3 regions of the Lysinibacillus sp. NPDC097231 genome follow, and region 1 is predicted to be linked to each of the others. Evidence: predicted binding sites of a transcription regulator. Region 1 holds the regulator's gene; each other region holds the start of a gene.
What was found. Region 1 encodes Rex, which represses fermentation and respiration genes when NADH is low (regulators of the CRP and FNR family bind a similar motif). Its sites were predicted from a motif close to TTGTGAAATATTTCACAA; they were not measured.
Positions count from the first base shown of each region.

Region 2: the regulator Rex is predicted to act here: its motif matches at 4,349-4,366, upstream of qoxA (cytochrome aa3 quinol oxidase subunit II).
Region 3: the regulator Rex is predicted to act here: its motif matches at 3,392-3,409, upstream of arcA (arginine deiminase).

Region 1 is NZ_JBIWDH010000019.1:4,283-15,691, reverse strand. Features, by position in the region: gene ACIQXF_RS12740 (amino acid adenylation domain-containing protein) at 1-1,234, shown strand, start outside; gene ACIQXF_RS12735 (4'-phosphopantetheinyl transferase family protein) at 1,234-1,917, shown strand; gene ACIQXF_RS12730 (DUF6241 domain-containing protein) at 2,003-2,539, opposite strand; gene ACIQXF_RS12725 (hypothetical protein) at 2,829-3,170, opposite strand; gene groL (chaperonin GroEL) at 3,298-4,929, opposite strand; gene groES (co-chaperone GroES) at 5,070-5,354, opposite strand; gene ACIQXF_RS12710 (CPBP family glutamic-type intramembrane protease) at 5,528-6,292, shown strand; gene tatC (twin-arginine translocase subunit TatC) at 6,425-7,249, opposite strand; gene ACIQXF_RS12700 (twin-arginine translocase TatA/TatE family subunit) at 7,266-7,451, opposite strand; gene ACIQXF_RS12695 (redox-sensing transcriptional repressor Rex) at 7,618-8,253, opposite strand; gene ACIQXF_RS12690 (ABC-F family ATP-binding cassette domain-containing protein) at 8,469-10,412, shown strand; gene tsaD (tRNA (adenosine(37)-N6)-threonylcarbamoyltransferase complex transferase subunit TsaD) at 10,832-11,409, opposite strand, start outside.
Region 2 is NZ_JBIWDH010000006.1:75,973-87,381, reverse strand. Features, by position in the region: gene ACIQXF_RS06095 (hypothetical protein) at 1-170, opposite strand, end outside; gene qoxD (cytochrome aa3 quinol oxidase subunit IV) at 519-803, opposite strand; gene qoxC (cytochrome aa3 quinol oxidase subunit III) at 803-1,402, opposite strand; gene qoxB (cytochrome aa3 quinol oxidase subunit I) at 1,404-3,347, opposite strand; gene qoxA (cytochrome aa3 quinol oxidase subunit II) at 3,375-4,304, opposite strand; gene ACIQXF_RS06070 (DUF2785 domain-containing protein) at 5,129-5,971, opposite strand; gene ACIQXF_RS06065 (hypothetical protein) at 6,335-6,802, opposite strand; gene ACIQXF_RS06060 (DUF3196 family protein) at 7,088-8,077, shown strand; gene tig (trigger factor) at 8,189-9,478, shown strand; gene clpX (ATP-dependent protease ATP-binding subunit ClpX) at 10,065-11,336, shown strand.
Region 3 is NZ_JBIWDH010000024.1:13,062-24,470, forward strand. Features, by position in the region: gene ACIQXF_RS14730 (serine hydrolase domain-containing protein) at 1-207, opposite strand, end outside; gene ACIQXF_RS14735 (metallophosphoesterase family protein) at 1,091-1,945, opposite strand; gene ACIQXF_RS14740 (Crp/Fnr family transcriptional regulator) at 2,574-3,266, shown strand; gene arcA (arginine deiminase) at 3,531-4,766, shown strand; gene argF (ornithine carbamoyltransferase) at 4,795-5,814, shown strand; gene arcD (arginine-ornithine antiporter) at 5,884-7,281, shown strand; gene arcC (carbamate kinase) at 7,309-8,253, shown strand; gene ACIQXF_RS14765 (lipoprotein) at 8,767-9,201, opposite strand; gene ACIQXF_RS14770 (hypothetical protein) at 9,335-9,898, shown strand; gene ACIQXF_RS14775 (anti sigma factor C-terminal domain-containing protein) at 10,382-10,612, shown strand; gene ACIQXF_RS14780 (S-layer homology domain-containing protein) at 11,257-11,409, shown strand, end outside.

The sequences.
Region 1 (11,409 bases):
GCCTGAGGATAATGAAAATCAGGAGCAATCCGCTAACCTAATCGTGAAGGAATTAATGGAGCCAAGTGCCCACTCAGTTTTTCAAACGGTGAAACCATTACCTATGAATACAGTTTTGTTGACCGGAGCGACTGGCTACCTAGGCAGTCATGTTTTATACGAGCTGTTGACGAAAACAACCGCACATATCTACTGTCTGATTCGACCAAATGCTCATACTTCACTCGAAGAAAAACTAAAGGATAGTATGCTATTTTATTTCGGCAATGACATAGATCTCCTGATGAAAAATCGAATAACCGTTATACAAGGTGATTTAGGTAAACATGCACTTGATTTATCAAAAGAAGATGAACAGACAATGACGGAAGAAATTGACGCCATTATACATTGTGGAGCTGATGTAAGACATTTCGGTGCGGCAGATCATTTTAATGATGTAAATGTCGAAGGGACTAAATATTTACTTGAACTCGCAAAGCGTAAAAAAGGAGTCCATTTCCACTATGTTTCAACAATGGGGATTCCGGAGGAGCTTGCCGCACATCAATGGGGCCTTAACGAGGAGCAAGGCAACTTTAATTATGATATAAAGCTCGACAATGTTTATACGCAAAGTAAGCTAGTGGCTGAGAACCTTGTTCGAAATGCAATACACGATGATATTCTCGTTTCAATATATCGTGTAGGAAATTTAACATGCCATTCTGAGACAGGAAAATTCCAACGAAATATAGACGATAATGCTTTTTACCGAATGATAAAATCTATGCTTTATTTAGGTAAAACGCCAACTGCTAATTGGCATGTCGATTTTACTCCGATTAATTACGCAAGCCAAGCACTAGTAGCTCTAGCTAGTCAGCCAGCGGCAAATGGACATATATTCCATTTGTGTAATCCTGCTCCCCTAACTTATCTTGCGTTTATCAACATGATTAAGGAACTTGGGTATGAGTTAGAGATTGTGACGGCACAGGCATATACGAACTGGCTTTTAAATGGGAATCATTCTGAGGAAGCGCAGGACTATTTATCATTAGCCATTGCACAGCTTGAAGGCGATGGAGCAAGTGATTCTCCGTTTGTATTTGATTGTCGCCAAACACAGAAATTCTTAGAGAATACCGATATCACATGCGCGGTACCGAATGTAGCCTTTATTCGTAATATGATTAATTATGGCATTAAAATGGGTTATTTCCCTAAGCCAGAGCCTGTTGAAGTTGGATAATGCTAACATTTAATGACGGACACATATTTGCGCTTCCTATTGGTCCACAATTAAAAAAATCGGAACGGGATATGTTTCTCTCTTCCCTTTCCAATGATGAACAGCTAAGGATAGTAAAATACAAGCATTGGAAAGACCAACAAAGAGCATTACTAGGAAGTATCCTTGTCAGATGGTCCATCCAACATTTAACCGATGTGCAACATATCCAAATTGCTCGAGATAAACAAGGTCGTCCATATATGATAGGAAACGATAGTTGGAAAGGCGATTTTAATCTGTCTCATTCTGGAGAATGGATTGTTGTTGCACTGACGCATGAAGGTAGTGTTGGGATTGATGTTGAAAAAATAAAACTTGTGAGCGACGATGTCATGCGATTTGCAATGTCACAGGATGAATTGCAGATACTACAGCAACATGCAGAACTAGAACAATTAAAGTTGTTTTATGAGTTCTGGACAATGAAGGAAGCTCTTTTTAAAACGGGTTTATTGCCGATTACAGCACCGCATTTGTTGAATACAATTGCTATACGCGATACGTATAAAGATTTTCAGACACAATTGATCTATCTCGATAAGTTGCATCCTGTATCTATTTGCTGGTCTCAGAAGCAATTGCAAGTAGATGTAACGATATTGAATAAACAAGAGATCAAAAGCAAACTAGGAAGTTCCTAGTTTGCTTTTTCAAATAAAAAAACGGACGTACATTACCTTGATTTTCGCTAAAAACAAAAAGAATGCAGAAACATATTGCTGAGCGTTATTTATCATATAAGTCATATGTTAAATTGTTTTCAATATAAGCTTGCTCTTCAGCAGGAGTCAACAAACGAATTGCTTTCCCTGAATTTCTTGATTCGTCGCCTCCTTGCATCTCCCAAATTGCGTTATGATCTTCTACAGCATGAGAAAAATCACCTTCTGACCATCTTTCCAATATTTCAATGTAAAGTTCTTTATATTTATAATTGCTTTCTTTGGAAATTTCCAACAATCGATCAACTTTAGCTTGTGTTATTTGCGTGTGACCCCATTTTACTTTAGCTTCAACTTTTTGATGAGACATGCTATGAATGGCTTCGTTCACTTTGTGCTCTATTAAGTTATCAGGATATAGCAATTCTTCTTTTGTAACAATTTTATCTTCAAGCGTTACTCCATCATGTTCAACAAGTGCTTTTTCTTTTTCAGGAACAGGTTTTTCTATTTGTTCGGTGGATTTGATATAACCAAAAATTCCACCAAAAGTGAACAATATTACAATGATTACAATTGCCGATTTTGTTTTTCTCTTCATGTTATTACCCCTCAATAATTTTTTATCTTTATGTAATTATGTATTGGTTTATATTATGTAATTAGGATAATAATAACAGAAGATTGTAACAGGGTTCAATGAATATATATTTAACGTCCGCCACTTGAGACGGCGCCAGGGTGTAACCTCTAATTATACCCTTTAATGCGTAAACATTCCTTATTGCACTATAACCTATAATTATACTGCCATAAGCTATTACATACCTATTGCCAAGCAGGTAAACACATTACCTTCTCACCACATCAAGCGTACCAATGGTTCCCAACTACGACACATTGTCCGAGTTGGATTCCAACATCGGAGCCACCAATTTTGAAATTCTAATCGTCCCACCCATTTTTGCTTTAAACATGAAAGCAACGAATATACCAATAAACATGGCAAATACAAACAATCCTATTACTACAGTTTGTACGAAATTATTTTTGATAACTTTTAGTACAATTGCTTTCATCAGAAATGGTCTTGTAACAAAAGAGTTTCTTCTTTCGTCCACGCAATAATCAATGAATTTGCCTAAAAGCATTTTGTAGTTTTGAATGTTCACCTCGCTCGTATTTTTAAATTTCCTGTCATCTAAAAAATCTTGATATGCAAATTTAAGCAACAAAAAACCACTCCTCTTGATTACCGAGAAGTGGTTATTGTTATTGAAATTAATTATTTACATGACTGCTTCACAAATTGGGCGAATAACAGCAGTGACTATTTCTCAAAATGGAAGGGAAAAACCCTTACATCATTCCTGGCATGCCGCCCATACCAGACATGTCTGGCATTGCTGGAGCTGCTTCTGGAATGTCTGCTACAACAGCTTCTGTTGTTAAGAATAGAGCTGCAACTGATGCTGCGTTTTGTAGTGCTGAGCGAGTTACTTTCGCTGGGTCTACTACGCCCGCTTCCATCATGTTCACCCATTCGCCTGTTGCTGCGTTGAAGCCTACACCGATTTCTTCGCGTTTTAGGCGATCCACGATAATTGAGCCTTCAAGACCTGCATTGTTTGCGATTTGACGAACTGGCTCTTCTAAAGCACGTAGAACGATTTTCACACCAGTTGTTATATCGCCTTCTTCTGCATCTGCCACTTTTTCAACTGCTGCATAGACGTTAAGAAGTGCTGTACCACCACCTGATACGATACCTTCTTCAACAGCTGCACGAGTTGAATTAAGTGCATCTTCAATGCGAAGTTTGCGTTCTTTTAGTTCTGTTTCTGTTGCAGCACCAACTTTGATTACTGCTACACCACCTGCTAATTTTGCAAGGCGTTCTTGTAATTTTTCTTTATCGAATTCTGAAGTTGTTTCAGCAAGCTGAGCACGGATTTGACCAATGCGGCCTTCGATTGCATCTGCACCGCCAACGCCTTCTACGATTGTTGTATTGTCTTTTGTGACAACAACTTTCGCAGCACGACCAAGTGATGTAATATCTGCTGATTTAAGGTCTAAGCCTAATTCTTCTGTAATTACTTGACCACCTGTTAAAATTGCGATATCTTCCAGCATTGCTTTACGACGGTCGCCAAATCCTGGTGCTTTAACCGCTACAGCATTGAATGTACCACGAAGTTTATTCACTACAAGAGTTGCAAGAGCTTCACCTTCAACATCTTCAGCAATGATTAAAAGTGGGCGACCTTGTTGTACTACCTGCTCTAATAATGGCAATACTTCTTGGATGTTTGTAATTTTTTTATCCGTAATTAAAATGAATGGGTTGTCTAGTACCGCTTCCATTTTATCTGTATCTGTAACCATGTAGTGTGATGCATAACCACGGTCGAATTGCATACCCTCTACTACATCAAGCTCAGTTGTGAAGCCTTTAGATTCTTCGATAGTAATAACACCATCGTTACCTACACGTTCCATTGCTTCTGCAATTAATTGACCTACTTCTTCATCCGCAGCTGAGATTGCAGCAACTTGTGCAATTTCCTCTTTATTGCTTACTGGGCGAGAAATAGCGTGTAATTCTGTAAGTGCTGCTGCAACTGCTTTGTCGATCCCTTTACGGATACCTACAGGGTTTGCACCAGCTGTTACGTTTTTCAAGCCTTCACGAATAATTGCTTGAGCTAGTACTGTTGCTGTTGTTGTACCATCACCAGCGATTTCGTTTGTTTTAGAAGCAACCTCTGCCACTAATTTTGCACCCATGTTTTCGTACGGGTTTTCTAACTCAATTTCTTTAGCAATTGTTACACCGTCATTTGTAATAAGTGGTGAACCGAATTTTTTTTCTAAAACTACATTACGACCTTTAGGCCCTAAAGTAACTTTTACTGCATTTGCTAATTTATCTACACCTTGTAGCATTAATGAACGAGCTTCTTCTGAGAATTTAATATCTTTTGCCATGTGAATTTACCCTCCTGAAATGGAATATTCGTTAAGCTTCATCAATATATTTTAACATTTCGCCATACAGTCTTATCACTATCCCATCTGTGACAAACACTGAAGGCATTAACTTTATTAAAGCAAAATAAAGCGTTGGTTTATTCAATAATTGCAAGAATATCGCTTTCGCGTAAAATTAAGTATTCATTACCCTCATATTTAACTTCTGTACCAGAGTATTTAGAGAAAATAATGCGGTCGTCAACTTTAACGTCAAGCTCTACACGTTGTCCGTTCTCTAATACACGACCTGTCCCAACTGCTACAACTTTACCTTCTTGTGGCTTTTCTTTTGCAGAGTCTGGTAGGACAATACCGAATGCAGACTTTTCTTCTACCTCGATTAGTTCAATTACAATACGATCTCCTAGTGGTCTTAACAAGTGAAACAACCTCCTATTAATTAAATGTATGTGTTGAAATTTTATTAGCACTCTATACAGTTGAGTGCTAATACAATATTATGATAATCAATCACACTTTTTTTTGCAAGCCGGAACTTCGAAAAATTTTGTTTTCTTTCCATATTCCACTACAATAGAAAGGTAGCTTATAAATGGAAAGGATTTTGACTGTGAGTAATTCTCAAAAAGTAAATAAACATAAAAAAACAGCTCTTTATGTTTTGCTTATCTATATTCTCATGCAGTTATCAGGCAGATGGCTGTTAAAACCGTTTCATCAACTTGTTATGAGTACAACCGGGTTACCTCATGAACAAGCTGCTCCACTTACGCAAGGCTGGTATATCGCACTTAGCTTTGCCATTGCATTAATTCTAAGTTTAGTTCTAACCTCTCGTGATAAAGCGTTTTGGAATATCTATCAAGGAAAAAAAGAAACTATCCCACTCACAATAGTATGGGGAATTCTTGGTTTCTTCTTAGTATTCTTTGGTCAAATGATTGGTGCCGCTATCGAAATGGCCGTATTTGGTATCAAAGGCGGGTCACAAAACACTGCTGATATTGTAGCCATTGCAAAAGGCGCTCCAATCGCGATATTAGCAATCGTCGTATTTGGACCAATTTTAGAGGAATTCGTCTTCCGCCGTGTTATATTTGGATCGCTTGTCCAAACAACTAATTTCTGGGTTGCCGCTATAGTAAGTGCAATTTTCTTTGCAGTTATTCACTTCGACTTCTCACATATCTTGCTTTATACAATTTGTGGATTGATTTTTGCCTTCTTATATCACAAAACAAAACGCATATGGACGTCAATCATTGCACACGTCATGCTTAATGGTTTTGTGACCCTTGTACAAGTGTATGCAGAACCATTGCAAAAGTTTCTTGAAGAACTAGAAAAAATGCAATAAAAATCAGTGGGAGTTTTTCATCCCACTGATTTTTTATTGCATTAATGATCTATACCATATTTTTGTACTTTCCCACTTATCCAATTACACCAAAAAAGCTCGATGCTATTAAGATGCATCGAGCTTCTACCATTATTGTTGATTTAATTCTTCGATTTGAAGTCGCTGCTGTTCTAGTGCCTCTTCAACCTGACGCTTTTGTTCAGCTTCCTGTTCTTCCTTCAAACGTAGTTCCTCTGATTTTAAGTATTTCTTGTAACCGATACGAGAAATCATAATACTAACTTCATATAGCATAAACAATGGTACTGAAACCATTAAGTGTGAAGCTAATTCAGGTGGTGCAATAATGGCAGCACACACAAACAAACCAAAATAAGAATACTTTCGAAAACGAACTAGTATTTCTGGAGATAACATTCCGATACGTGAAAAGAATAGGACTACAATCGGTAATTGGAAAAGGAAACCAAATGGTATTGTAAGTCTAAATAAAAATGAAAAATACTCCTTTATGCCAATTGTCGGCTGTACTTCTAATTCATTCGATAAACCCATCATAAATTTTATGACATAAGGAAATAAGTAAAAGAATGAAAAGGACAACCCTGCTAAAAACAATAAAAACGCATACGGAATATACTTTAAGGTTGCTTTTCGTTCTATGTCCCTTAGTCCAGGACTTATAAATGCCCACAATTGGTACATCAATATCGGCGAAGAAAGAATTAATGATATTAAAAAAATAACTTGGATATAAATTGAAAGTGGTGTTACTACATCAAATGAATGGAGTACTATATTGTAAGATTCCCCAGTAATTTGAAGATATTTAACAATTGGCTTTGCAACAAAAAAGCCAGCAACCATAGCAAGAACAAAGAAAACGGCAACAATGAAAAGCCGTTTTCTTAATTCTTCTATATGCTCAATAACAGTTAGATCTTTTGGATTCATTCCTCAACATCCTAACTTACTTATCTAGTTCTTTCTTTTTCTTGTCATCATCGTCATCGTCTGCTAATCCTTTAGTAGCATTTTTGAATTCACGTAGTGTTGAACCGAATGCCTTACCAAGCTCTGGTAACTTCTTAGGGCCAAAAATTAGTAAAGCGACAACTCCGATAATAATGAGGCTCATTGGACCTATTGGACCCATTTCAGCCACCTCCTCTTTATATCCATCATTTTAACGCATCTTTCGTCATTTTGCTATTTAATTATATGTGAACTTTTTTCGTCACTCTAGTAGGATTATTTCTCGATTTATTTAATACTTCTACTGTACAGAGACTGTGAACTATACGTTTAATTATGTACAAATTTCACTCTTCTTGATTGCGAATTAAATAAATGAGTGCCTGCAATTCTACCGACAAATCTATTGTTAAAAGCTGCATTTTATCTGGTACGGTAATACGCTCTGGTGTAAAGTTTAAAATACCTTTTGCGTTCATTGCTGCTAATCGGTCTGCCATCTTCTGTGCAGAGTGTGGGGAAACCGTTAAAATCGCAAGCTCCGCTCCGTATTCGGCATATTTTTCCTCCAATAATTCCGGGTGGAAAACGGGAATATTACTAATCATTTTTCCTTCCTTTGGAGCCTTAGGATCGAACGCTACAACGATGTGGGTATTATGATTTTTTTGAAAATTGTATTTTAGTAAAGCACTACCTAAATTCCCTACGCCAATTAACGCTACTTTTGTCGTTTCATGTTGATCGAGCGTTTGACTAAAAAATTTTAATAAATGCTGCACATCGTAACCATAACCCTTTTTCCCAAGTGCGCCAAAATAAGAAAAGTCACGACGAATTGTTGCAGAATCAATTTTCATCGCTTCACTTAGTTCCTTCGACGAAATGCGTTCCATGCCTTCTTGCGCAAAGTTTTGGATAAATCGATAGTAAAGAGGAAGTCTTTTGGTAGTAGCTTGTGGAATTTTTAATTCTTGTTTCAAACTTTTTCCTCCTTAATAATGTATAAACTATTTATGATACATGCTTAAAGTTTATTGTATTTACTGAAGGATTTCTCCTTAGTCAATGGTGCTGTTACGCTATTAATTAAAGGGAAATCGTTTCAATCTTACATGACAGCTTGGAATAAGTAAAGCATCGACATTGCAAGCAAATCTCTCATCCATTACACTAAGGAAGAATTGAGGTGTCAAGAATGATTGTTTTACAAGTCAATCAACTATATAAATCCTTCCTTGTAGATGAAATTTTAAGTGGCGTTAAATTAGAGGTCCAACACCGTGACCGCGTAGCTTTAGTAGGACGTAATGGTGCGGGTAAATCCACTTTACTTAAAATAATTGCTGGTCAAATGTCATATGACTCTGGCGATATTATCATTCCTAAAGGTATACAAATCGGATATTTAGAGCAGCATGCTGGTTTAAACTCGACGTTATCAATTTGGAACGAAATGATGACAATTTTTGAACCACTTATTGCACAAGAACAAACACTTCGGTCACTAGAACAACAAATGGCCGATCCTGCTGTTTATGAAAACCCTACTTTGTATGCAAAGATAATGTCTGAATACGATCATTTACAGCATAATTTTAAAGATGCTGGTGGCTATCAATATGAATCTGATACACGTTCTGTACTTCATGGTATGCAATTTTATCCTGGAGATTATGATAAACCAATTAGCTCATTGTCAGGGGGACAAAGAACTCGTTTAGCTCTTGCTAAGCTTCTTTTAAGTAAACCCGATCTATTAATACTCGATGAGCCTACAAACCATTTAGATATTGAAACACTCTCTTGGCTGGAATCTTACTTAAAAGGCTATGAAGGTGCTATTTTAATTGTTTCTCATGACCGCTACTTCCTAGATCAGGTTGTTTCTGTCGTCTATGAAGTCTCCCGTCATCGCGTTACAAAATATACTGGCAATTATAGTGCCTATTTAGACGAAAAGGCGAAAAGTTATGAGCGTGACGTAAAGTTATTTGAGCGCCAGCAAGATGAAAAAGCCAAACTCGAGGAATTTATCCAAAAAAATATTGCCCGTGCTTCTACTACTAAAATGGCACAAAGTCGTCGTAAAATGCTCGAACGAACAGAATGGATGGAGTCCCCTGATGGCGATGAAAAGTCAGCAAGCTTTGGTTTTACGATAGAGCGTCAAAGTGGTAATGATGTATTATCTATTGATAACTTAGCTGTAGGTTATGGGGATAAGAAAATATCAAACGGCATCACTTTAAGGACTTTCCGTGAGGACCGTATTGCACTTGTTGGTCCAAATGGAGTTGGTAAATCAACTTTATTAAAAACCATCGTAAAAGATTTACAGCCACTCTCAGGAGAGATCCGCTATGGCACAAATGTTCAAATTGGTTATTATGATCAGGAACAGGCAAAGCTATCGAGTAATAAAAGTGTACTAAAAGAGCTATGGGATGAATGGCCATTAATGAATGAGAAAGATATTCGCACAGTGCTAGGTCGTTTCTTATTCTCAGGAGACGATGTAGATAAAACCGTGACATCTTTATCTGGTGGAGAGAAGGCACGACTGGCACTGGCCAAATTGATGATGCAAAAGGCAAATTTCTTAATTCTCGATGAACCTACAAACCACTTAGATTTAGACAGTAAAGAGATACTCGAAAATGCATTAATCGATTATCCTGGTACACTCCTATTTGTATCACATGATCGATATTTCATTAACCGAATTGCTACTAAAGTAATCGAACTGTCTGGTGATGGTTCCTTTGAGTACCTAGGAGACTATGATTATTATCTTGAAAAGAAACAAGAGCTATTGGAAATAGCACAGATGAAAGCTACCACTCAACCTCAATCACAAATAAAGATACCTGAGAAAACTTCAACCTCTATGATTGATAAAGAGGCTAAAAAACGAGAGCGCCAAATTAGACGTTCCATTGAAGAGCTAGAGGAAAAAATGCAAAAAGTAACTATTGAAATAGCTGATTTAGAAGAAGCTCTTTGTGATCCTGAAATTTTTACAGATCACGAAAAAATTACAAAGCTCCAAGGTAAATTATCCACTGTTAAGGAACAGCATGAGCTATTTGAGATGGAATGGCTTGAGCTAAACGAGGAACTCGAAAATATTATTGTGTAAAATTACGTAAAGTCATGTGCCTGTCACATGGCTTTTTCCTTTACTCGCCTCCATTTTTCATATATATTGGTCAAGTGCTATTTTTCGACAAAAAATGCCCACAACTTTATACACATAATAAATCTAGTAATACCAACATATCAACAGACTTTTCCACATTGTCCACAATATCAAATTATTTTTTTCACATCATTTTGTGAAAAACACACCACTAGATATAGAATAATCACAAGTTATACACAAGTTATCAACATTTTGTGCATAAGTACGAATGTTCGCAGTATATTTTTCAACCTAACCTGTGGATAATTTTCTGAAAAATTAGTTAATTAAACAGTTCTATTTCCAATCTTTTTCTACAATTTTTTCAAAAATCAAAAGAGGTATCATAGAATCAAATCTAAGATACCCCTTCCGTTTTATACCCAGGATTTTAGCTCCATCCCAGGGCGACCATTCATCGATAAATTACTGCGGATATTCGCTTCAAACATTGGTGTTGCCGCCGCTCCTATCATCGCGGCGTTATCTGTACATAGTTTTAATGGTGGTACGAAAAATGGTATGCCTTCCTCAGCAAATACCATCTCAAGTGATGTGCGCAATCCCTTATTAGCCGCAACACCTCCAGCCGCAATAACTTGTTTAACTTTATATTCACGCGCAGCCCTTAATGTTTTTGCTGTTAGCACTTCAACTACGCTATCCTGAAATCCTTTTGCAACGGCAGTAGGAGAAATGTCTTCACCGCGTTGATCCATGTTATGCTTATAATTGATAACTGCTGATTTCAGGCCACTAAAGCTAAAATCATAAGAATCTTCTTCTAACCACACTCGTGGAAAGGATACAGCCTCATCCCCCTCGTGTGCTAGTTTATCAATACGCGGTCCTCCTGGATACGGTAAATCTAGGACTCGCGCAACCTTATCATAAGCCTCACCGGCTGCATCATCTCTCGTCTCACCGATGACCTCAAAAGAGCCATGTTCTTTCA
Region 2 (11,409 bases), on a different contig from region 1:
TCAGGAAATAGTGATGATACACTGTTTGAAGTATTCGAATTATTTAATGTTGTACTAGTATTCAGTAAATAAGAGGCGAAGTCACTTCCATTCACAGAGTTTTCTTTGGATGTCGAAAAATTGTTTTTAAGGCTAGGTATGTTTATCCAAAAGTTCACATTTGACGTCAAATAATATCCTCCTTCCTTTTGTATATATAGTTAATGTCGGCCGATTATTGGAAGTTATTAATTTTTTTAAGAGGATTAAAAGGGAGCTTTAGATGTTCCTGTTATTACAGTGGGAGGACTAGACGATCCTTTATTATTGCTAACGGAGAAGCAGGCAATGTAGCTACTTACGGTTTCAAATAGATAGGTAAAAACTATCTAATGTGGCTCAATTAATTTTATAAATAACATATTATTATAAACGAATACTGTTAAGTAAAAAAGTTAATAGAATCGAAAAATATGATTTATGAAATTGATTCACGAAAAAAAAGCCGAGAAAATGTGTCATTTTCTCGGCTTGATTTATCAGTTATAGCCCCAGATCATTGCGAATAATGTACCAATGATTGTGACAACACCTACGAATACTGAATATAGAATCGTTGTATATAACGTTTTCTTGTCTTCAGATTCACCGATGTGCATGAATAATACTAATTGTACTGTTGCTTGCGCAAGAGCAGTCACTAGTAAAATAGCAAATGCCATGTTAAGAGACATATCAAATTTAACAACAGCTAAGGCTACAATTGTTAGTAATAGTGAGAAGCCGAAGCCCATCACATGTTGTTTTGGGAATAATTCCTTCATCAGCTAATCAGTCCTTTCAAGTAGACGAAGCTGAAGATGAAAATCCAAACAACGTCTAGGAAGTGCCAGTACAGTGAGAAGATAAACGCTTTGTTAGCCGTTTGTGGGTTTAAGCCACGTTTTGCAACTTGGATTAAAATTGCAACGCCCCAGAAGAAACCGAATGTTACGTGGGCTCCGTGCGTACCAAGTAAAGTCATTAATGCTGATAAGAATGCGCTTGTTTGAATTGTTGCACCTTCATGAACATATGTGACAAACTCATCAATCTCAATGCCTAAGAAGCCAAGACCTAATAGAAGTGTGATGATGAAAAATGCCATCATAGCTTTTTTATTGCCAATGCGCATTGCATGAACACCAAGACCAATTGTGAAACTACTTGTTAAAAGTAAAAATGTCTCCCATAAAACTGGTGTTAATTCAAAAATTTCAGCGCCAGAAGGACCACTACCTGTACGAGTATGAAGTGTAAAATACACTGTAAATAGTGTGGCGAATAATACGATTTCGGCGCCAAGGAAAATCCAGAAACCGAAGATTTTTAGACGATTTTCCTCTGTACTATATTCTAATGGAAGTGAAGAGTCGATTTTCATATTATTTATCACCTCTCAAACTTTTCTCAGTTGCCATAACTTCCTCAACTGAAATGTAACGACCATGATCTTTTTCAAATGAACGATGAATCATAAAGCCAAATACACCAAACATACTGATGATGGCTGGAATCCATAGATTAAATACAGCGAAGAATGCTGCAAGGAAGAAGAATCCACTCATCCAGAATGGAGTGCCTGTGTTGTTCGGCATGTGAATTTTTTCGATTTTACCTGCTGTAATATCGCGACCTTCTTTTTTCGCGAACCAATATTCATCTAAACGATTTACAGTTGGAACTACAGCAAAGTTGTATTCTGGTACTGGAGAATGAGTAGCCCATTCAAGTGTACGGCCATCCCAAACATCTGCTTTTTCATTACGTGGCATATGCTTCCAGCTGTAGTAAATGTTATATACGATCAACGCAAAGCCGATAGCAAGACCAACTCCACCGATGAACGATAACATGTTCAATGGACCGTAGCCAGTTGAAGCAGAGTAAGTGTACATACGACGAGCGTAACCATCTAAACCTAAAATGAATAGAGGGAAGAAAGTTACGTTGAAACAAATCGCGATGAACCAGAAAGCTGCTTTTCCTAGTTTTTCATTCAAACGGAAACCGAACATTTTTGGCCACCAGTAGTGGTAACCTGCAAGTACACCGAATACTGTACCTGGAATTAATACATAGTGGAAGTGGGCAACTAAGAACATTGTATTGTGATATTGATAGTCAGCACTTGCCATTGCAAGCATTACCCCTGTAACCCCACCAATTGTGAAGATTGGAATAAAGCCAAGAGCATAAAGCATAGGAGTTGTAAATTGAATTTTACCGTGTCTCATTGTGAGCAACCAGTTAAAGATTTTAACCCCTGTCGGAACAGCGATAGCCATTGTTGTAATAGAGAATACGCTGTTTACCATTACACCGTGACCCATTGTATAGAAGTGGTGGGCCCATACTAAGAATGATAGTAACGAAATAACAACCATACTCATAACCATTGACTTATAGCCGAATAAGTTTTTACGTGAAAATGTCGCAATGATTTCAGAGAAAATACCAAAAGCAGGTAGGATAACGATATAAACCTCAGGATGTCCCCAAACCCAGAAAAGGTTGGCCCAAAGCATATCCATACCACCATTTTGCATGGCAAAGAATTGTGTACCGAATTGACGGTCAAGCATCATTAATGCAAGTGCTACAGTTAACACTGGGAATGCAAATACGATAATAATGTTTGTAATTAAAATTGACCAAGTAAACATTGGCATTTTCATTAATGTCATACCAGGTGCACGCATTTTAATGATTGTCGCGATGAAGTTAACACCAGTCATTAACGTACCAATCCCTGATAATTGTAAAGCTAAAGAATAGTAGTTGTTCCCAACAGATGGACTAAATTCTGTCCCTGACAGTGGGAAGTATGCTGTCCAACCAGCGTCTGGTGAACCACCAATGATAAATGATAGGTTTAGTAAGCCACAACCTGCTGCAAATAGCCAAAAGCTGACAGCATTCAGACGTGGGAAGGCAACGTCACGTGCACCGATTTGCAGTGGAATAACAATGTTCATTAAACCTATAACGAATGGCATTGCCATAAATAAAATCATTAATAAACCGTGTGTTGTAAAAATCTCATTATAATGTTGTGCATCAAGAAGTCCGTTTTCAGGAATTGCCGTTTGTGCACGCATTAATAGTGCATCGATACCGCCGCGGAATAACATTAAAAGTGCTACAGCGATATACATAATACCGATTTTTTTATGGTCAACGGTTGAAAGCCAGTTTTTATAGAAATAGCCCCATTTTTTGAAATAAGTAAGGCCAGCTACGATAACAACTGCTCCAACGACGATACTAATAGCTGCCGCTAAAATCATCGGTTCTTGCATAGGATGGAAAACTTCTTCCATACTCATTGGATGCGCTCCTTTCAGTTTTAAAAATTAATGTGAATGTGTTTCTTTAGAATTTTCTTGTGAATCAGTCGAATGATCTTCATGGTTCATGTTAGAGTGATCCATTTCATCTTCAGACATGTTCATATCGCCATGTTCCATTGGAGCAGGACTAAAATCTAAGTGTGTAGATGAATAGCTTGAACGACCAACGTGTTCAGCTTTTAATAGTTCATCAAATTTTTCTTCTGTTAATGGTTTTTCTTTTGCTTTTACATCAGAAGCCCATTTGTCGAAGTCTTCTTGTGACATAGATTGAGCTTCAAATTCCATTTCGGCAAATCCACGACCACTAAAGTTAGAGTTTCGACCCATAAATGAGCCAACCTCGTCTGCTGCAAGGTGAATAGTTGTTACCATGTCACTCATCGCATATTTTTGACCAGCTAATTGAGGAATCCAAAAACTTGTGATTGGTCCGAATGAATATAGTTTGAATTCAATAGGACGGTCAACTGGAATATTTACATAGTTCACAGTTTCAATTCCTTGCTCTGGATAACTAAAATGCCATTTCCAGTTAGAGGATGATGCATAAATAACAAGTGGCTCTTTATTGTCATAACCCTCTGGTTGTGACTCTACCGTACTTGTTGTTCTTACTGTAACAATTGCTAAGAATGCTACGATGATAATAGGGATAACTGTCCATATAATTTCAAGTAGATGACTACCCTCTTCGTGAGGTGGCTCATAATCGGCAGGTGCTTTTGATGCACGGTATTTTGTTAGCATAAATGCTAAAAGCACATACACGACTAGTAATATAAAGGCCATTGTAATAATGGATAAAATAATTGTGTCTGATAATGTTTTGGCGTTTGGTCCTTTTGGATCAAAGATTGTTAGCGGTTCACAGCCAGCAAGAATTGCAAGCGCACCAAATGCAACAAACATTAAGCTTAACTTCTTCTTCATGTTTGACTCCTTTCTATAGGGCGGCTATTCATAAATTTTATGTGTTTTGTTTTAATTCACATTTACAAATAGTGAGTATTAATGTCACCTCTTTTATTTGGTGTACCAATCAAATAATCTAAAATACTTACAATGCAATATGGTTCAATATGAAACATTCAATCTAGTATTTAATTGGTCTAGTGCAAGCGTTTGCAAAGCCATTGATCTGTGCAATCGACTTTTTGACAATGTGCCTTTATCGATAGACCCAAATGTCGATGTTTGCAAATTGGATTATACGCCCCGCTTTAAAGAAAAAAAATTATTTTGTTATGAATTTGATAGCAAACAGGGGTCGAATATGAACATTTTTTGAACAAAAAAAGTTATTTCAATATTGGTATTTTTGTGCTTTGTAAAATAAACACTGTTGAAACGTTGGAAATACTGAGTTTATCACTTTTACCTAAGTAAATAAATTTTTTTGTGAAAAATCCATTTCACATTTTAGACGCTATTTTGTAATAAAATCGCCGTTAAATTAAGGGGTTGAACACATTTTAGTTGCGTTTTTTTGAAAAAAAGAGTACTTGGAGTATAGTTTTTAGGATACTTCAGGATAAATTTTCAATGTATGGATTTTATGTAAAGGGGTAAAATGGAAGTTGGTATTAATTATGTTAATATAATTACATACTTTCATAAATAACCAAATTTTAGGATAACTATATTTTGCTTGAAAAGTAAAAATAGCAAGCTAAGGATGTCCCTAGCTTGCTATTTTTGTTATAGAAGAGAAGATAGATGTCGCCAAGTAGGAAGATGCTGAGTTTTACGTGAATTTAAGCCCCGAGCTTTAGCCATTTTGCTACTTGTCCATAGATAGCATTTTGAAGTTTTGGTGCTCGGTTATTCATTTTTAAGGCAAAATACAATGTTTTCATTAAATTTAGGGTACAGGTACGGCCGCTAAAAAAGCTTTCATTGTAGCCTTGCGTTATTAAATGCATTTCAAATTTATCGAAAACTTGCTCAGTAAATTCTATTAATGCTTCCTCAGAGTAGTTACGTACCAACAATGCTTCAATAATATTAACTAGGCGTTCTTCCTCATCATTCACATAGACTGTATTCTTCCAAGTAACTAGCTTTAATGCATGCAAGATTAAAGGTGCATGTTGTAGATCAAATTTAGGATGTTTAATTGTTATTGCTGCTAAATCAGCGCCATGTGCAATACTGTGTGCCCACCCTTTATCTTGAACATGACCTCTTGTATCTTTTTCCAATAATAAATAACGGCCAATCTTTTGAAAGAAAGTTTGTAGACAATCGTCATCTAATATTAGTAGTTCAGCATCCTTGGCGAGTATATTTGCCACCAATAAAGCAGAGAATGATCGTGTAAAGACGTTATCTGAAATATCTTCACCTATATGGAGATATAAAAAATTTTCGTCTGTTGCTGTATCAAATAAAAATTGAAGCTGTTGTGTGCTCAGTAAATTGTCACTAAGTAAATCCATAAATGTACGATAAATTAGTTGGTCACGTAACTGTGCGTCTGTTGAGCCAATGTGGTTTAACATTTCTTGCAACAGCCAATCGCCCTCTTTTAACATAAATTCTTGACGTGCTGGAAGCGTCATAGTTGAAAATGATTGTAATGCTTCTTTAATATTCATACGTAATTCCCCCGAAAAAAAGTGAGTTCTCCTAAATGAGCAAGATTCCACCATGTACTCATAAGTATACTTCCTTTGCTGTTATATTTTTTACAATGCACAGGTATAGTAAAATGCTTATTTGGAGCTAAGTATTTTCATTATAGCGCCTTTTCGCAATAAAATTGTTGATTTGAGATGTTTTCTAGTGATATAGGAGCATATTTACAATAGGAATTCCAGATTCTATAGAAAGTTGATATGATAGATACGCAACAAATAGGACAAGCTAAAAAGACATACCTATATAAGTATGTCTCGTTATAACTTCTTTCAGGAAATAAAGCGAAGCGGCAGCTACAATTATGCCGAGGCATAATTGATCTAGAAGATAACAGCCGATTTAATCCCAAGTGGCCATTCAGTAACTGTATGTTGATTTGTTTCTAATTCTACAAGAAGATTTGCATTTTTAATGGCATCAATTAACCACTCGCTGTAATGGAGATTAGGTTGGGGATGCTGTAAGATTCGTTCCATATCTTTTTTGTCGATACTTAGAAGCTTATAGTCGCATTCAATATGCACACTTTGGGGAATAATAAAAAGTGACTCATATTGGTGTCCTATTGATATGGATCCAGGAATGTTACCTTGGATACTAATAATATGCGTGATGGCTTCTTGAGTATAAAAATCAATTTTTGTACGTGTAAGTAATTCGAATTCTATCGGATAATCCTCCTGATGTGGACCATCCGCAGTAGAAAATGAAACAACTTTAATTGATAGTGACTCAAAAGTTGGAGAGATGTGACTATCAAATTCACTAACTGTATCCATTAATTGCATGTATTCCACTCCTTGTGAAGAACTTGTTTTCTTGATTGCAGACGAGGATAGGTGCCTGCAATTTAGTAATAAATGATAGATATTATTAATTATAATACAATTTATTACAAAATATGAATATGAAAGCAATAGTTTTTTATTAAAAAAGTAGGTTTTAACTTCTTTCAGCAGAAGTCTAATTGTTGATTTTGGTTAACATATCCAGTAGAAACCCGATTTATGGTTAGGAACCAATTTTTTTGTAGATAATCCAATAAGAGAATTAGTGGTAAAGAGGTGAGAAAAATGACAAAGCGAAAACGGCATGTTATAAAACATGACAATATTGTTGTTTTTCCAGGTGCTGTTCAGACATTGATACGTGAAGGACATATGTATGCGGAAAATTACCAATATGAAGAGGCTATAGCAAGCTTTGAAAAAGCATTTTTATATGAAGCAGGAGATGAATTAGCATTAAGTGCATATGCATACGCTTTATATGAAACAAAGGCGTACGACAAAGCTAGAAATATTTGTGAACAACTACTGGCTATGGGTACAACATTGTATGTCGAAATTATGGAACTGTATATTACTGTATGTATGCAGTTAAAGGAATACCATCAAGTGGAGTCGTTAATTTCGACATTACTTGAAGAAAATGTACTTCCGGTAGAGCAGCTTGAGAAATTTGAACGTTTGAGAAACCTGAATCGAGAAGTTGCTAGAAATATTCGAAAACAAGAAGATGCTCAGCAAATTTTAGAGGAGCAAGAATATGAGCTAACGAAATTTAGTGAATTAACACCGGATGAACAGTCTATTCGATTGCATCGCTTAATGGATACAAATGTGCGTCAATTAAAGTCACCTTTGAAAGCTATTATTGAATGTTCAACAATTCATCCATTTGTTCAGAGTTTAGCACTTATATTATTAGTGGAACAAGAGGTGTCAGTTGACATTACTGTCTCCAAATTTGATCAAACAATGATGATTAATCCTACTAAATTAGTGTTACCAAATCAGTTGCCTCAATATAGAGCAGTGAAAAAAGTAATTGAAGATAAATTAGAGCAAGACCCATCAACGTTGGAGATGGTACAATATTTAATGGCGAAACATGCCATTGTAACGTATCCGTTTGAATGGCATCCATTTGAAGCCGATGATATTGCCTATAGTTACATTGATTTTGTACAATCTATGCTTGGAAAAGTGCAGGAAATGGACTATGAAATCATCGACTTTTTACAAATGTTAGAAAAACTAACAGAACTACATGAAGTATGAAATAAGTTGAAACTATACGCATCTATGTTATACTAAAATGGTTGTCAAAATCGTAGTTACGAAAGAATTGTCTAACATTTAACTTGATTATTTATTTGGAGGTATTTATACATGTCAGCAAAATGGGAAAAACAAGAAGGTAATATCGGTACTCTTACAATCGAAGTATCTGCTGCAGAAGTAGACGCAGCAATGGATCAAGCATTCAAAAAAGTTGTTAAACAAATTAACGTACCAGGTTTCCGTAAAGGTAAAATGCCTCGTAAAATGTTTGAACAACGCTTTGGTATTGAATCTTTATACCAAGATGCATTAGAAATCATCGTTCCTGATTCTTATGCAAAAGCTATCGATGAAGCGGGTATTATGCCAGTTGACTATCCAGAAATCTCTGGTACAGAAAACTTCGTACATGGTCAAGATTTCTCATTCACAGCTCAAGTAACTGTTAAACCAGAGCCAAAACTTGGTGAGTACAAAGGGTTAGAAGTTGCGAAACTTCCAGTGGATGTAACTGACGAAGAAGTAGAAGCACAAATTCAAGACCAATTAGCTCGTAAAGCTGAGCTAGAAATTAAAGAAGACGAAGCAATCGTAGAAGGCGATACTGCTACTATCGATTTTGAAGGTTTCGTAGGTGAAGAAGCATTTGAAGGTGGTAAAGGTGAAGACTATCCACTAGAAATTGGTTCAGGTTCATTCATCCCTGGCTTTGAAGAGCAACTTGTGGGTGTGAAAGCTGGCGAATCAAAAGATGTGGTTGTTACTTTCCCAGAAGAATATCATGCTGCTGAATTAGCTGGTAAAGAAGCTACTTTCAAAGTAACTGTTAAAGAAGTTAAAACAAAAGTACTTCCAGAATTAAACGATGAATTCGCTAAAGAATTAGATCCAGAAGTTGAAGGCGTTGAAGCTTTACGCGCTAAAATCAAAGAGCAAACTGCTACTCAAAAACAAGCAGAATCAGATGCAACTCTTCGTGATGAATTAGTAGAAAAAGCTGCTGACAATGCAGAATTCGAAGTACCAGCTGGTATGATTAACTCTGAAACTGATCGTATGTTACAAGAATTTGGTCAACGTCTACAAATGCAAGGCATGAACTTAGACCTTTACTATCAATTCTCAGGTCAATCAGAAGAAGATTTACGTGGACAAATGAAAGAAGAAGCGGAGAGCCGTGTACGCGTATCTTTAACACTTGAAGCTATTGCTGAAGCAGAGAAAATTGAAGCAACCGAAGCTGATATCGAAGCTGAATTAGAAAAAATGGCTGCTCAATTTAACATGACTAAAGAGCAAATTACAGGCGCATTAGGCGGTACTGCTGTTCTTGAAAACGACATTAAAATTCAAAAAACAGTTGAATTTTTAGTAGAAAACGCTAAAATTACTGAATAAGATTTTTTTGTAACTTGATAGTTAGCTGAAAAACAAGGTACGGCATTAAACCGTGCCTTGTTTTATCACATATATTTTAGTTTAGGTTAATGCCTAACCCTCTTTAATATTCATTTCCACAGTAATTATGTTGAAAGAGTTACAATCAATTCACCATAAAAAATATCTGCCAAAAAAAGACTATTTTTAAATGGGGTATAGGAACCGCTTATAAATCTCATATACATAGTGTTGTTTGACTTTTCACACGATGCTAAATTTTAACTTCATTCAGCGTCTTTAAACATGTTCTCTTCTGAATGAGGTTAAGCCTCTGGGAAAATGTAGTAGATTTCAAAAAGGCTCTATAACTTTTAAAGCCATGAACAAATTGAAGAGGGAAAAGTGAGTCTTCATATGGCGAAAAATCAAAGCAATTAGATAATTGGTATCTTTGCAATAAATGTAAGTTTATCTATACTAGAGATATCTTAAGTTTTTTTAAAATTACGAAGCATAATCGCTGGGGTTTAAATGACGCAGACAATTTATTTGATAAAGATTCAATAATCTTGTAAGATTGTTGCTTGAATAGGGGTGAAACATATTGTTCAAATTTAATGATGAAAAAGGCAATTTAAAATGCTCTTTCTGTGGAAAACCACAGGAACAAGTACGTAAATTAGTTGCAGGACCAGGTGTTTATATTTGTGATGAATGTATCGAGCTTTGTTCAGAAATCGTTGTAGAGGAGCTAGGCGTTGAAGAGGAAATTGAATTCCAAGATATTCCAAAGCCGAAAGAAATCTTAACGATTTTAGATGAGTATGTAATTGGACAAGAGCGTGCTAAAAAAGCTTTAGCAGTTGCGGTTTACAATCACTACAAACGCATCAATACAAATAGCAAAATTGATGATGTTGAATTAGCAAAATCGAACATTGTGTTAATCGGCCCAACTGGAAGCGGGAAAACTTTATTAGCCCAAACTTTGGCACGTATATTAAACGTTCCTTTTGCAATTGCAGACGCTACTTCTCTTACAGAAGCAGGTTATGTTGGTGAGGACGTTGAAAATATCTTATTAAAATTAATTCAATCAGCAGATTACGATATTGAGCGTGCTGAAAAAGGTATAATCTATATTGATGAAATCGATAAAGTTGCACGTAAATCTGAAAATCCATCTATTACACGTGATGTATCTGGTGAAGGTGTACAGCAAGCACTCCTTAAAATTTTAGAAGGTACAGTTGCAAGTGTTCCACCACAAGGCGGGCGTAAGCATCCTCATCAAGAGTTTTTACAAATAGATACAACAAATATTTTATTCATTGTAGGTGGAGCATTTGATGGAATTGAATCCATTATTAAACGTCGCCAAGGTGAAAAAGTAATTGGCTTTGGTTCAGATCCAAACAAGATAGATGTGGATGAAGGATCGATTATGGCAAAACTAATTCCAGAAGATTTGTTGAAATTTGGTCTTATACCGGAATTCATCGGTCGATTACCAGTACTTGCAAGCCTAGAACAATTAAACGAAGCTGCGCTTGTACAAATTTTAACGGAGCCTAAAAATGCGCTGGCTAAGCAATATCAAAAAATGCTTGAACTAGATGGTGTTGAGCTTGAGTTTGATGAAGGAGCCCTTGCTGAAATTGCAAAAGAAGCAATTGAACGTAAAACGGGTGCACGTGGTCTTCGTTCAATTATTGAGTCAACAATGCTTGATGTAATGTACGAACTACCTTCACGTGAAGACGTGAAAAAATGTATCATTACGGCAAAAACAATTACGGATAAAGAAAAACCGAAATTGCTTCTTGAAGATGGCACTGAACTCGATGAAGGTAGCGACACAAAAACTTCAGCATAACAAACAGACATAGCTGTCTATTGTTATGAGAGAAAGAGTAATTTAGCTGACTTCGATTGTGCAGTTCGCACAT
Region 3 (11,409 bases), on a different contig from region 1:
ACGGTCTGCATACCCTGAAGAAAAGTAGAACACTTCATCATCAGCAAGTATTGAGATCGACATTCCCGGCACACCTGATATACGACAGGCATCATCTAGCAACGCTTGTATTGCCGCAGATTTCGAATCTGACAACGCATAACTTTGTGTTGCGTATCCTGAGAATAATATAAATATCGTTAATACAAAAACAATAATCTTTTTCATAAACTCTCCTTTTTGAAAAATTATAAGAGAATACTATAAATAACCTACTTTTACAACTACTAAACTAAACTTTAATTTATCTTTCTATTCACCTATATAATGAATGTAGAATAGAGTCATGGACACAACCTGGTTAAGTAAGTATTATTATAACCAAGAGAGGACGTATCTTTTTTATGAGTCAAAAACGATACAATAAAGAATTTAAACAAACCGTAGTGGAGCTTTACACTCCGGTACACGGTCAGTCAATTGTCTAGCAAATATGGTGTTTCTGAAGTAACCATTTATAAATGGATTAAATTACATTCTCCAATCGAAGGTACAGAAGAATTAACCGCAGCGGAAGTTTCTTCGATCCAAAAATAAAATCTTCTTTTAAAGCAGGAAATCGAAATCCTAAAAAAGGCTATGACCATATTCGCGAAAAAGTAACCGAACAAGAACTCATTGACCATATTGAAAGCGAACATTATCCTATTCAATTAATGTGTGGCGTTTTAAATGTACCCAAAAGTACGTATTACCAGTCTTTCCACAAGAAACCTAGCGTGTACGAAGTTGAAAACAAAAAAATTACGGATCGTATTTGTGCCATTCACAAAGAAAGTGATGGACGATACAGCAAAAAAATATAATTAATATTGTCACGTAATTCGTAAGAGATTAGTTACAAATGTAGGATTTGAAATAAAATCGTAGGGTTTATAAAAAGTTGAACCGTTTTAAATTTATCAAGGCCTAAATGATAAAAGGTGAAACATATTAGTCATATATAATATGTTTCACCCTTTTACTTCTTGCCCAGTAATCGTGCCCGATTATGGAAGGTCCTATACATGTCTTATTCAATTAATCTATCGTTAGTTCGAAAAGATTCATTTCATCCCTTTAAATTCCAATAATTTTTTTCGAAAAAATTAATTATCTCATCTTTATAGTTAAATTTATCATTGAGCTTTTGTAATAACTCAATATCATGAGTATGAGTTTTTCCTGCCTCAAGCATTTCTCGATATAAGTCAATATAAGGAAGTTTATTATTAATAGCGTTGTTTAATTCCTTTTCTACATCATAGGAAATTTTTTTAAATCTCACCTCAGTAATCCCCATCTCATCAATTTCAAGAATTGCATACTGCGCACGTAGGTCAGAATGTAACTTGCCCCATTTGTAAAAGGGCTGCCCTATAGTTCCTGGGTTAATAATCAATTGATCATTACTACTATAGCGTAACAATTGGTGATGGGTATGAGCATAAATCGCAATATCGTAATCATGCTCAAATAACTGATCAAAATTTTCCTGATTACTAGTGGGCCATAAATCCCCTCCATAATTTTTATTTTGTAAATTATGGCTAATACTGATAGATAGATTATTAACCTGTCTTGTTAGGTGTAATGGTAAATTCTTAATACGATTAATATAGCTTTTATCCAAATTTTCACACTGATACTGAACTAACCTAGAAATATAGATATCAGAAGCATTTTCAAAGTCAATCTCTTTATTTAGTACGTCAAGGAAGCAGTCTTCCCAATTTCCTTTAACATAAGTAGAAACCTTAATCCTATCTAATAGTTCAAATAAATCATTTGTCCCAGGCCCAGGCATGATTAAATCCCCTAAAAACCAATATTCAGTGACATCTTCTTTGATCGAATCTTCGATAACTGCTTTTAAAGCACTTGTATTCCCATGGACATCTGCTAGTAAAGCAATCTTATGTTTCATGTCTGTCATTTGCCCCCTTATAAAATTTACAATATAATCCATAATAGAATGTATATTCTTATTTTATCATATATGGAATTTATTTAACCTATTACCATAGTTTGAGTGATAACCTTTACAATCTCTTTTAATCTATTACATAGAAAGCTTATTTTTCACAACGCTTTTTCCTTAATATAGACGCACTGTAATCAATTCCAAAATCAATGTCTATATCTTCGTTTCGAAGTCTAGCAGTAATTGTCCTCAAAATTTCCCCGTTACTTATAAAAGCTTTTGTTATAATCAGTTCCGATGTTTGATCTGAAATTCCTTTGGAAACATTATGTTCATCTGCGTGTTACCGATAAACCCGCTAATCATCATCAATTTAAGCCCCACATTATTGTTATTTAAGAAAGTGCTTTTTGTGTCACAGAGCGTAAGATTCTTTTTTGGTATAATTTAAAATAATTGTTATTTTCAATTTAGTGAATTAGACAAGGAAATCTTTAAAAGAGTGAACCTTCTTTTACAAAAAGTTTTATAAAGAAAAAATACAATTGTAATACTTGCATAAACGTAAATAAGAGTTAGTTACTATCTTAATTATTGTTAAGAAAATAATAATCAGTAAGGAATGATGAGTATGTTAATGGAAGCAAATTATTATGATATTCTACGAAAATTCGAAGTTTTTTCTTTTCTAGAAGGGAAAGAATTAGAGAAATTTGAGAAGAATTTATTCCAGCGTACATATAAAAAGAACCAAATCTTATTTACAGAAGGTGATCCTCGAGAAAGAATTTACTTATTAATAGATGGTTTCGTAAAATTAGAAAAGACGAATATAGAAGCAGAAACGACTTACACGGATTATATAAAGCCTAATGAATTATTTCCTTATAGAGGAATGTTTCATCATGATTTTTATGATTTTTCCGCGTGTGCAATAACGGATATCGTTGTTCATTATATACCTACTAAAATCTTTGAATCATTTGTAAAAAAAAATAACGATCAATTGTATTTTATTATTAATCAGCTTTCAGAAATCTTAGGTCAACATGAAAAAAGATTACAAATTTCTTTATCAAACTATGTAAAAGATAAAGTAGAGTTAGGAATTGCATACTTAATGGAATATTTTGGGGAGGATGATGGTCATGATATTAAAGTAGACTTACCTATGACTATTAAGGAGTTATCACTAATGCTTGGTGTCTCAAGAGAGTCGGTCTCTGCGTGTTATGGCGACTTAAAAAGAGAAAATTTACTCTCGGAAAAAGCTAAACGAATAATCATACATAATCCAGAGTATTTTCATAAGAAGCTAACCTAAAATCTTAATATGAATATAGCCTTTAGAAACCCATTGAAAGTGTATTCTTTCAATGGGTTTTTTTGATAATGGTGAAAAGTGAGGAAAATTCCACACTACCCTAGTGGAACTTTCTAACTAAGCATAAGTGAATTTTTTAACATAGGTATGTAGGTAAATTTTACATGTTAGCTATCTGTTCCTTAACGAAAGCGTTTCCATAATAATGGTACGCTATAAGTGTAGTAAGTAGCTACAAGAAAATTTTACTGGAGGTTATTCATTATGAAGAATGTACTAAATGTCACATCAGAAATTGGAAAACTGCAGACGGTCTTACTACATCGACCTGGAAAAGAAGTTGAAAACTTAACACCAGAGTATTTACAAAGATTACTTTTTGATGATATTCCATTTTTACCAATCATTCAAAAGGAACACGATTTTTTTGCACAAACGTTAAGAGATAATGATGTAGAAGTTTTGTACTTAACGACGTTAGTAGCTGAAGCGTTACATACAGACGAGTTAAAAAAACAATTTGTTATAGATATGTTAAACGAATCGAAAATCTCGGTGGACGACTCTCACAATGTCATTGCTGAATACTTATTATCATTTGAAACAGAAGAAATGGTCAAAAAAATTATGGCGGGCGTTCGTAAAAATGAAATCGAAAAACTAAAAAAGAAACATTTATATGAAATGCTTGATAATCATTATCCATTTTATATGGATCCTATGCCTAACTTATACTTTACGAGAGACCCTGCAGCTACAATCGGTAATGGTTTAACAATCAATAGAATGAGAGAAGTAGCTAGACAGCGAGAATCACTGTTTATGGAATATATTGTTAAATATCATCCGCGCTTTGCTGAAAAGGACATTCCAATTTGGTTTAACAGAGATTTTGATTTTCCGATGGAAGGTGGCGACGAGCTAGTACTTTCTAAAGATACCATTGCTATCGGAATCAGTGCACGTACTGCAGCGAAAGCCATTGAACGTTTTGCATTAAATGTATTTAATTCTCGAAGTGATATTAAAAGAGTTATTGCTGTAGAGATTCCGAAAATTAGAGCATTTATGCATTTAGATACAGTATTTACAATGATTGATTATGACAAATTTACAATTCATCCTGCTATACAAGATTCTGATGGAAAAATGAATATTTATATTCTTGAAAAAGGGTCTGATAACGAGACGTTAAATATTACGCACAAAACCAATCTATTAGAAACATTAAAAGAAGTGTTAGAGCGTAAAGAAATCCTATTAATTCCATGTGGTGGTGGTGATGAAATTGCTGGACCTCGTGAGCAATGGAATGATGGATCAAACACGTTAGCAATAGCTCCGGGGAAAGTTATTACGTATGACCGTAACTATATTTCGAACCAGTTATTAAGAGACAACGGGATTGAGGTCATTGAGGTATTAAGTTCAGAGTTATCGAGAGGGCGAGGCGGCCCACGTTGTATGAGCATGCCTTTAATCAGAAAAGATTTAGACTAAATAAAAATAAACAGTGAAAGGAAGTTGCATGATGACAACAAAATCAATCTTAAATAACGGATTAGTCGGTAGAAGTTTACTTACATTAAAGGATTACACAGAAGATGAAATTAACTATTTGATCAATTTGGCAGCTGAATTAAAAGAAATGAAGAAGAAAGGGATTCCACATCGCTATTTAGATGGGCAAAATATTGCACTACTTTTTGAAAAACCTTCAACTAGAACTCGATGTGCTTTCACAGTAGCTTGTGTAGATCTAGGCGCACACCCTGAATATTTAGGGAAACATGATGTTCAATTTGGGAAAAAAGAATCCACTCGTGATACGGCAATTGTGCTCGGACGGATGTTTGACGGAATTGAATTTAGAGGTTTTAGTCAAGCCACTGTGGAGTCTTTAGCAAAATATTCTGGGGTCCCGGTCTGGAATGGATTAACAAACGAGTTCCATCCAACTCAAATATTAGCCGATTTCTTAACAATAAAAGAACAAAAGGGACATTTAAAAGGCGTGAAATTAGTTTATGTTGGAGACGGTAGAAATAACGTAGCCAATAGTTTACTCATAGGGGCAGCAAAATTAGGTGTTAACATACGAATCTGTTCACCAAAAGAATTATTCCCTAGTAATGAAGTGGTCGCATATGCAGAAAAACTTTCTGAAGATTCAAAAGGGGAAATCTTAATAACTGACAATATCGATGAAGCTGTAAATGGTGTAGATGTAATTTATACAGATGTGTGGGTATCGATGGGAGAAGAGGATAAATACAAAGAACGAATCGATCAATTACTCCCCTATCAAGTTAATAGTGAAATGCTCCAGAAAACGGGCAATGAGAATGTGATGTTTTTACATTGTCTTCCAAGCTTCCATGACTTAGAAACAGAAGTGGGATTAAATGTATACAGGGAATATGGGTTAAAAGAAATGGAAGTAACAGATGAAGTTTTCCAAAGTGTAAACTCTTTTGTTTTCGATCAAGCAGAAAATCGATTGCACACAATTAAAGCGGTCATGGCAGCAACAAATCACCGACTGTGAGTTTGTAATTTGCAGGGAGGGGAGCGAGTACTGCTCCCTCTACTTTCTAATTAAAGAAAGGTGATAAAAATGCAGGATAAAAAGTTAGGGATTATTCCGTTAATAGCATTGGTCATAGGATCTATGATAGGTGGCGGCGCATTTAACTTAGCAGGTGATATGGCATTAGGTGCAAATGCGGGTGCAGTAATTATAGGTTGGATTATTACAGGTATTGGTATTTTAGCTTTAGGATTTGTATTTCAAAATCTATCAATTCAAAAGCCAGAATTAGAAAGTGGTATTTTTAGTTATGCAAAAGAAGGTTTTGGGCCGTTTTTAGGTTTTAGTAGTGCTTGGGGCTATTGGGTATCTGCTTGGCTAGGGAACGTCGCTTATGCAACGTTAGTAATGTCATCAATCGGTTACTTTATTCCGGCATTTGAAGGTGGGCAAAATATTGCCGCTATTTTAGGGGCGTCGGTTTTATTATGGTCAGTGCACTTCCTTGTACTTCGAGGGATAAGCTCTGCAACATTTATAAACACAATTACAACTATTTGCAAAATAATACCAATTTTCCTATTTATATTAATTACTATTTTTGCTTTCAATTGGGACAAATTCACATTTGAATTTTGGGGAAGTGAAAGCTTCTCTTGGAGTGCTATATCAGATCAAGTAAAAAGTACTATGCTTGTGACATTATGGGTGTTTATCGGTATAGAAGGCGCAGTGATTATGTCTGCTAGAGCAAAAAGCAAATCTGATGTAGGAAAAGCTACGATTATTGGATTAGTTAGTGTGTTATTAATTTATGCGTTAATAACGTTAGCTTCGATGGGTGTAATGACACGAGACGAGCTAGCAGGTTTACCAAATCCGACAATGGCATATGTTTTTGAAGCAGTAGTCGGAAAATGGGGTGCGGTGTTTATTAATATAGGATTAATTATTTCTGTATTAGGGGCTTGGTTAAGTTGGACATTATTTGCATCCGAACTACCGTTTATTGCTGCGAAAGATAAGGTATTCCCTAAATGGTTAGCGAAAGAAAATAAAAATCATGCACCAGTAAATTCACTTTGGTTAACGAATGGATTAATTCAAGTTTTCCTTATCACATTATTATTCACAGAAACCGCTTACAACTTTATGTTCAGTTTAGCATCTTCAGCGATATTAATTCCTTATATGTTATCAGCATTTTATCAGGTAAAGCTAACATCTAAAAATAATACTAAGCAATTAGTTATTGGAATCATTGCTAGTATTTATACGATATGGCTAGTTTATGCTGGTGGAATAGACTATCTATTATTAACGATGTTACTTTATGCACCAGGAATCATCCTTTATAAGCGTACTCAAAAAGAATATGGCCTATCACGTAAAGATACAAAGGTAGAGATTACATTAATGTTGATATTTGTAGTACTAGCTGTATTTGCATTAGTGGGGCTAGTAAGCGGAAGTGTTAAATTCTAACGATAATTTAAGATTGGTGTGAAAAATATGACGAAAAGAGATAAAGTTGTAATCGCATTAGGTGGTAATGCAATCCAAGCGGGTGATGGTACTGCTGAAGCTCAGCAGCAAGCGATTAGAAAAACCGTCACATTAATAGTAGAAATTATTAAGCTAGGTTATCAAGTTGTCATAACTCATGGCAATGGCCCTCAAGTTGGGAACATTTTATTGCAGCAAACCATTGCTGGAACTAAGGGCATACCACCGATGGCACTTGATACTTGTGGTGCTATGAGCCAAGGAATGATTGGTTACTGGATGGAAAAAGAAATCGACGATTTATTAAGAGAGCAAGGCATAGAAAAAGGCGTAGTTTCAATTGTTACTAGAACTGAAGTAGATCCAAATGACCCAGCATTTACAAATCCTACAAAGCCTATTGGGCCATTTTATACCGAAGAAGAAGCAATAGCAAAAATGCAACAAACTGGTTCTACGTATGTAGAAGATGCTGGAAGAGGTTGGAGACGAGTTGTGCCATCTCCTATGCCTATTGATATTATCGAGCATGGCATTATAGGGAAGCTGGCGGATTCAGACCAAATCGTTATTTGTGCGGGAGGAGGCGGTATCCCTGTTTATAAGGAGAATCACAAATTTATTGGTGTAGAAGCTGTAATAGATAAGGACTTTAGTTCAGAAAAATTAGCTGAACTAATTGATGCGGATACTTTGCTCATATTAACTGGCGTCGACCACGTGTATATTCACTATAATCAGCCGAATGAAGAAGCCTTGAATTATGTATCTATTGAAGACCTGAAAAAATATATAAAACAAGGGTACTTTGCACAAGGAAGTATGTTACCAAAAGTAGAGGCAGGTATTACATTTGCTGAATCTAAAGCAGGACGTACATCCATTATTACTTCATTAGACAAAGCATTAGAGGCATTATTAGGAGAAGCAGGCACAGTAATTAAAAAATAAAATAGAGGATGGGACATAACTAGCTGATTTCCAAGAAAAAAGAGAATTCGATGTCATTCGAGTTCTCTTTTTTCTTCGATGCATTGAGTTATTCCATTTTCTCTATCCTATTTCTCTGTTAATGACAGTGTATTTTCGAAGATTTACTGCCATTAACGGTATTCATCTAATGCTAACATGAACATACTCGTATAATAATAAATTAATTAAATAAAAAACGGAGTATATGTGCCATTGTCTTTTTTTGTTGTTTCCAACTTTATCCAAATTACTTTTTTTACTATCTCTGAATTTTTGCTCTGATGTTACCCACTTTATTTGTCCTATACAAATCGAATTAGTTTAGGATTGATTGCCATTCTTTTCTGAAAGAAAGTTTTAAATGAGCGTAAAAATCGTGTTATTCTGGTTCAAGAGGGATTTCCCATTTCGTAGTTGTTTGTGTGGTAACTAACAATTGTACATGAGAATCTCTTTTTTTTATTGGGAGAAACTAGATCATCAACACGTGTGTTATTTTACATTAACATCAAAAACAAACGTTTCTTTTCCTTTATTCCATATAGCATTAAGTTCGTAAATATAATACCCCTCTTTAGATGGCATGGTTATTTTTTCATCTTTAATTTCAACATTTTCAATTGTGCCATCTTCATTCATTTTAGTTACGTTAATAGAGATTGGATTCTTTTCAATTTTAAATTTTAATATATCTCCTTTTTCGACTTCTAATGTTTCGAAGTTATCTGCTATTTCACTAATATCAGGAGAACCTTTTAGTCTTACTTCAAAACCGTCATCTTTCCATTCATAATTACTTGGAATCATAGTATAATGCTCCCCATCAAAAATAACTTGGCCTTCTGGTTGTTTATGAATACCGGTTGGAAATACATTGCATCCGGTCAAAATAATAACTATTAGTATTGGTAAAACTATTTTATTCATTTGACCACTCTCCCTTTTTACTGAATTCCCCTACAGTGAATATATCATAACATTATTTTCATCAAGACTTTATAAAAATTTACAAAAATATAGATATATGTTAATATATAACAATAAAATAGGGGGGATGAAAATGAAAAAAAATTTATTGTCTGGTCTTTTATTAGCAAGTAGTTTTTTATTATTTAATAATGATGTATCAGCAGCAGAACAAAGCACTTCTACAGGTCAACTATCAGAAGAATCCACAGAAAATATTGTTTATTTCGATATGGACAAACAAGATATTTTAGTTACTGATGATGTTATTATTAGAAAAATCGGCCCGAGTAGTAACTCTCTATTAAACACATTAAGTTTAAATCAAGATATTTCTTTATTAGGTAATGGGGTTTGGGACCTTCTTGGATATGAAACTGTTTATTCTCAATCAAGCATTTGGCATTCGGACGGTGGAGATTTCAAAGTAGTAATAGATCAAACTGATTTTGGCCCAGTGTTTTATCAATTGAAAGAAGAAGATACATACACTTCCCAAAGTGTAGGATCACAACAACTGGTTTCTGGTACTGGAGTTGTTGAGATAGTATACAGAAATATTACAAGTTATGTCGATGGAGATAATAATCTTGCTGAATTTTATATGACAAAGTTAACACATAAAAGCAATGGTTATCTAATGGCATTTTACGATTAATATTTCAACAAACTTAATTTTTTCGCGCCTCTTTTTGAATGAAAGAGGCGTTTTTATTGTCTTAAATAATTAATAACTCTTTTCTAATTCTTGATTTATTTAAGTCATGCTAAGTTATTACGACGACGAATTTTATGAATTTTCCGATAAAATATTCTGGAATTCTTCAATAAATGCATTCAGTATAAGATAAGTACTAAAATATCTAATACAACGCAAATATTTACAATGGCTATTGCAATTTTGTTAACATCTTTAACTTCTTTCTGCTGCAGTTTTATCTTTCTATATAAAACTTGAATCTTTTTTTGCATCTGTTTTCTATTTTGTTTTTTTCTGCGCAATCATTTTTTCTTCTTTTCAGATAAGATTATAGGAAATCAATAAACAAAATTTTTAATTGAAATAAACTTCGAGGTTAGCTTAAGTACAAATCATTAAATTGATATTAACATAAATATCCAATAACGAAAATAGAGAACAATGATGTTCGACAGTCTTAAAGCAACGAGGTTGATTCCTTTAACATTGAGCTTCTTCGAGGAAGCAAACCAAGTTTATCAATCTTTAATAGGGGAGAATGGAACCCTAGATAAAAGTGATGTGAAAATTATTGGGGCAGTAGTAACTGGCACACCAAAGCAATTGGAGTCACTACAAGGGCAAACATACATTAAAGCATCTACATTTGGGGTAATATCGAATCGAAAATAGTGAACTTGAAAGACGATAGAATAGCTTTTCTAGTCAACAACCTTTAACAAGCAAGGGTCTAAAAAATTACCTAATCCCCTGAAAAAAATAGAAAGATATTTAGCTACTCTTGAATAAGATAAGGATGGAAAATTACAATATATCTATATCGGGGATATTTAGTAATAAAGACATCGAATATCAGATGCAATCTGTACTCGATGTCTTTTTGTTAAATTAAATAGCTTCTTATATTCCTCTATTAACTAATATTATCTTCAACTACTCTCAGACCTTCTAACCCATCGAAAACACTTTAATGCAACTTTAACAACAATTTTTAGCTTTAAAAAGCACAATATATTTTGCGGAAATCTAAGTAACATACTTATGAAAAAATTACCTAATTGCCCAATGTTATAATAATATTACCTTATTTTTAGCATTTATTTATTGGGATTATAATAATATCATTGTCTTGTAAGGCAAATTTTGATTGTTAAATTAATCATTGTAAATTTAGAAGATTGCTTTACAGATAATCTTTTTGTAATAAACTTATTATTTTCGAAAACTTATTATACATAATTTTTGAAATTAATAGAGCGTTAATATTGTTTTCACAAAATAATATAATTTTATTAGAGTTCTGGAGGAATAAAATAATGACAAAGCAAAACAAAGGTCGTAAATTTTTCGCAGTTTCAGCTACAGCAGCCCTAGTAGCGTCAGCAATCGTACCAGTCGCATCAGCTGCTGAATTTAAAGATGCAGATAGCATTTCATCATGGGCAAAAGAAGCAGTACAATTTTTAACT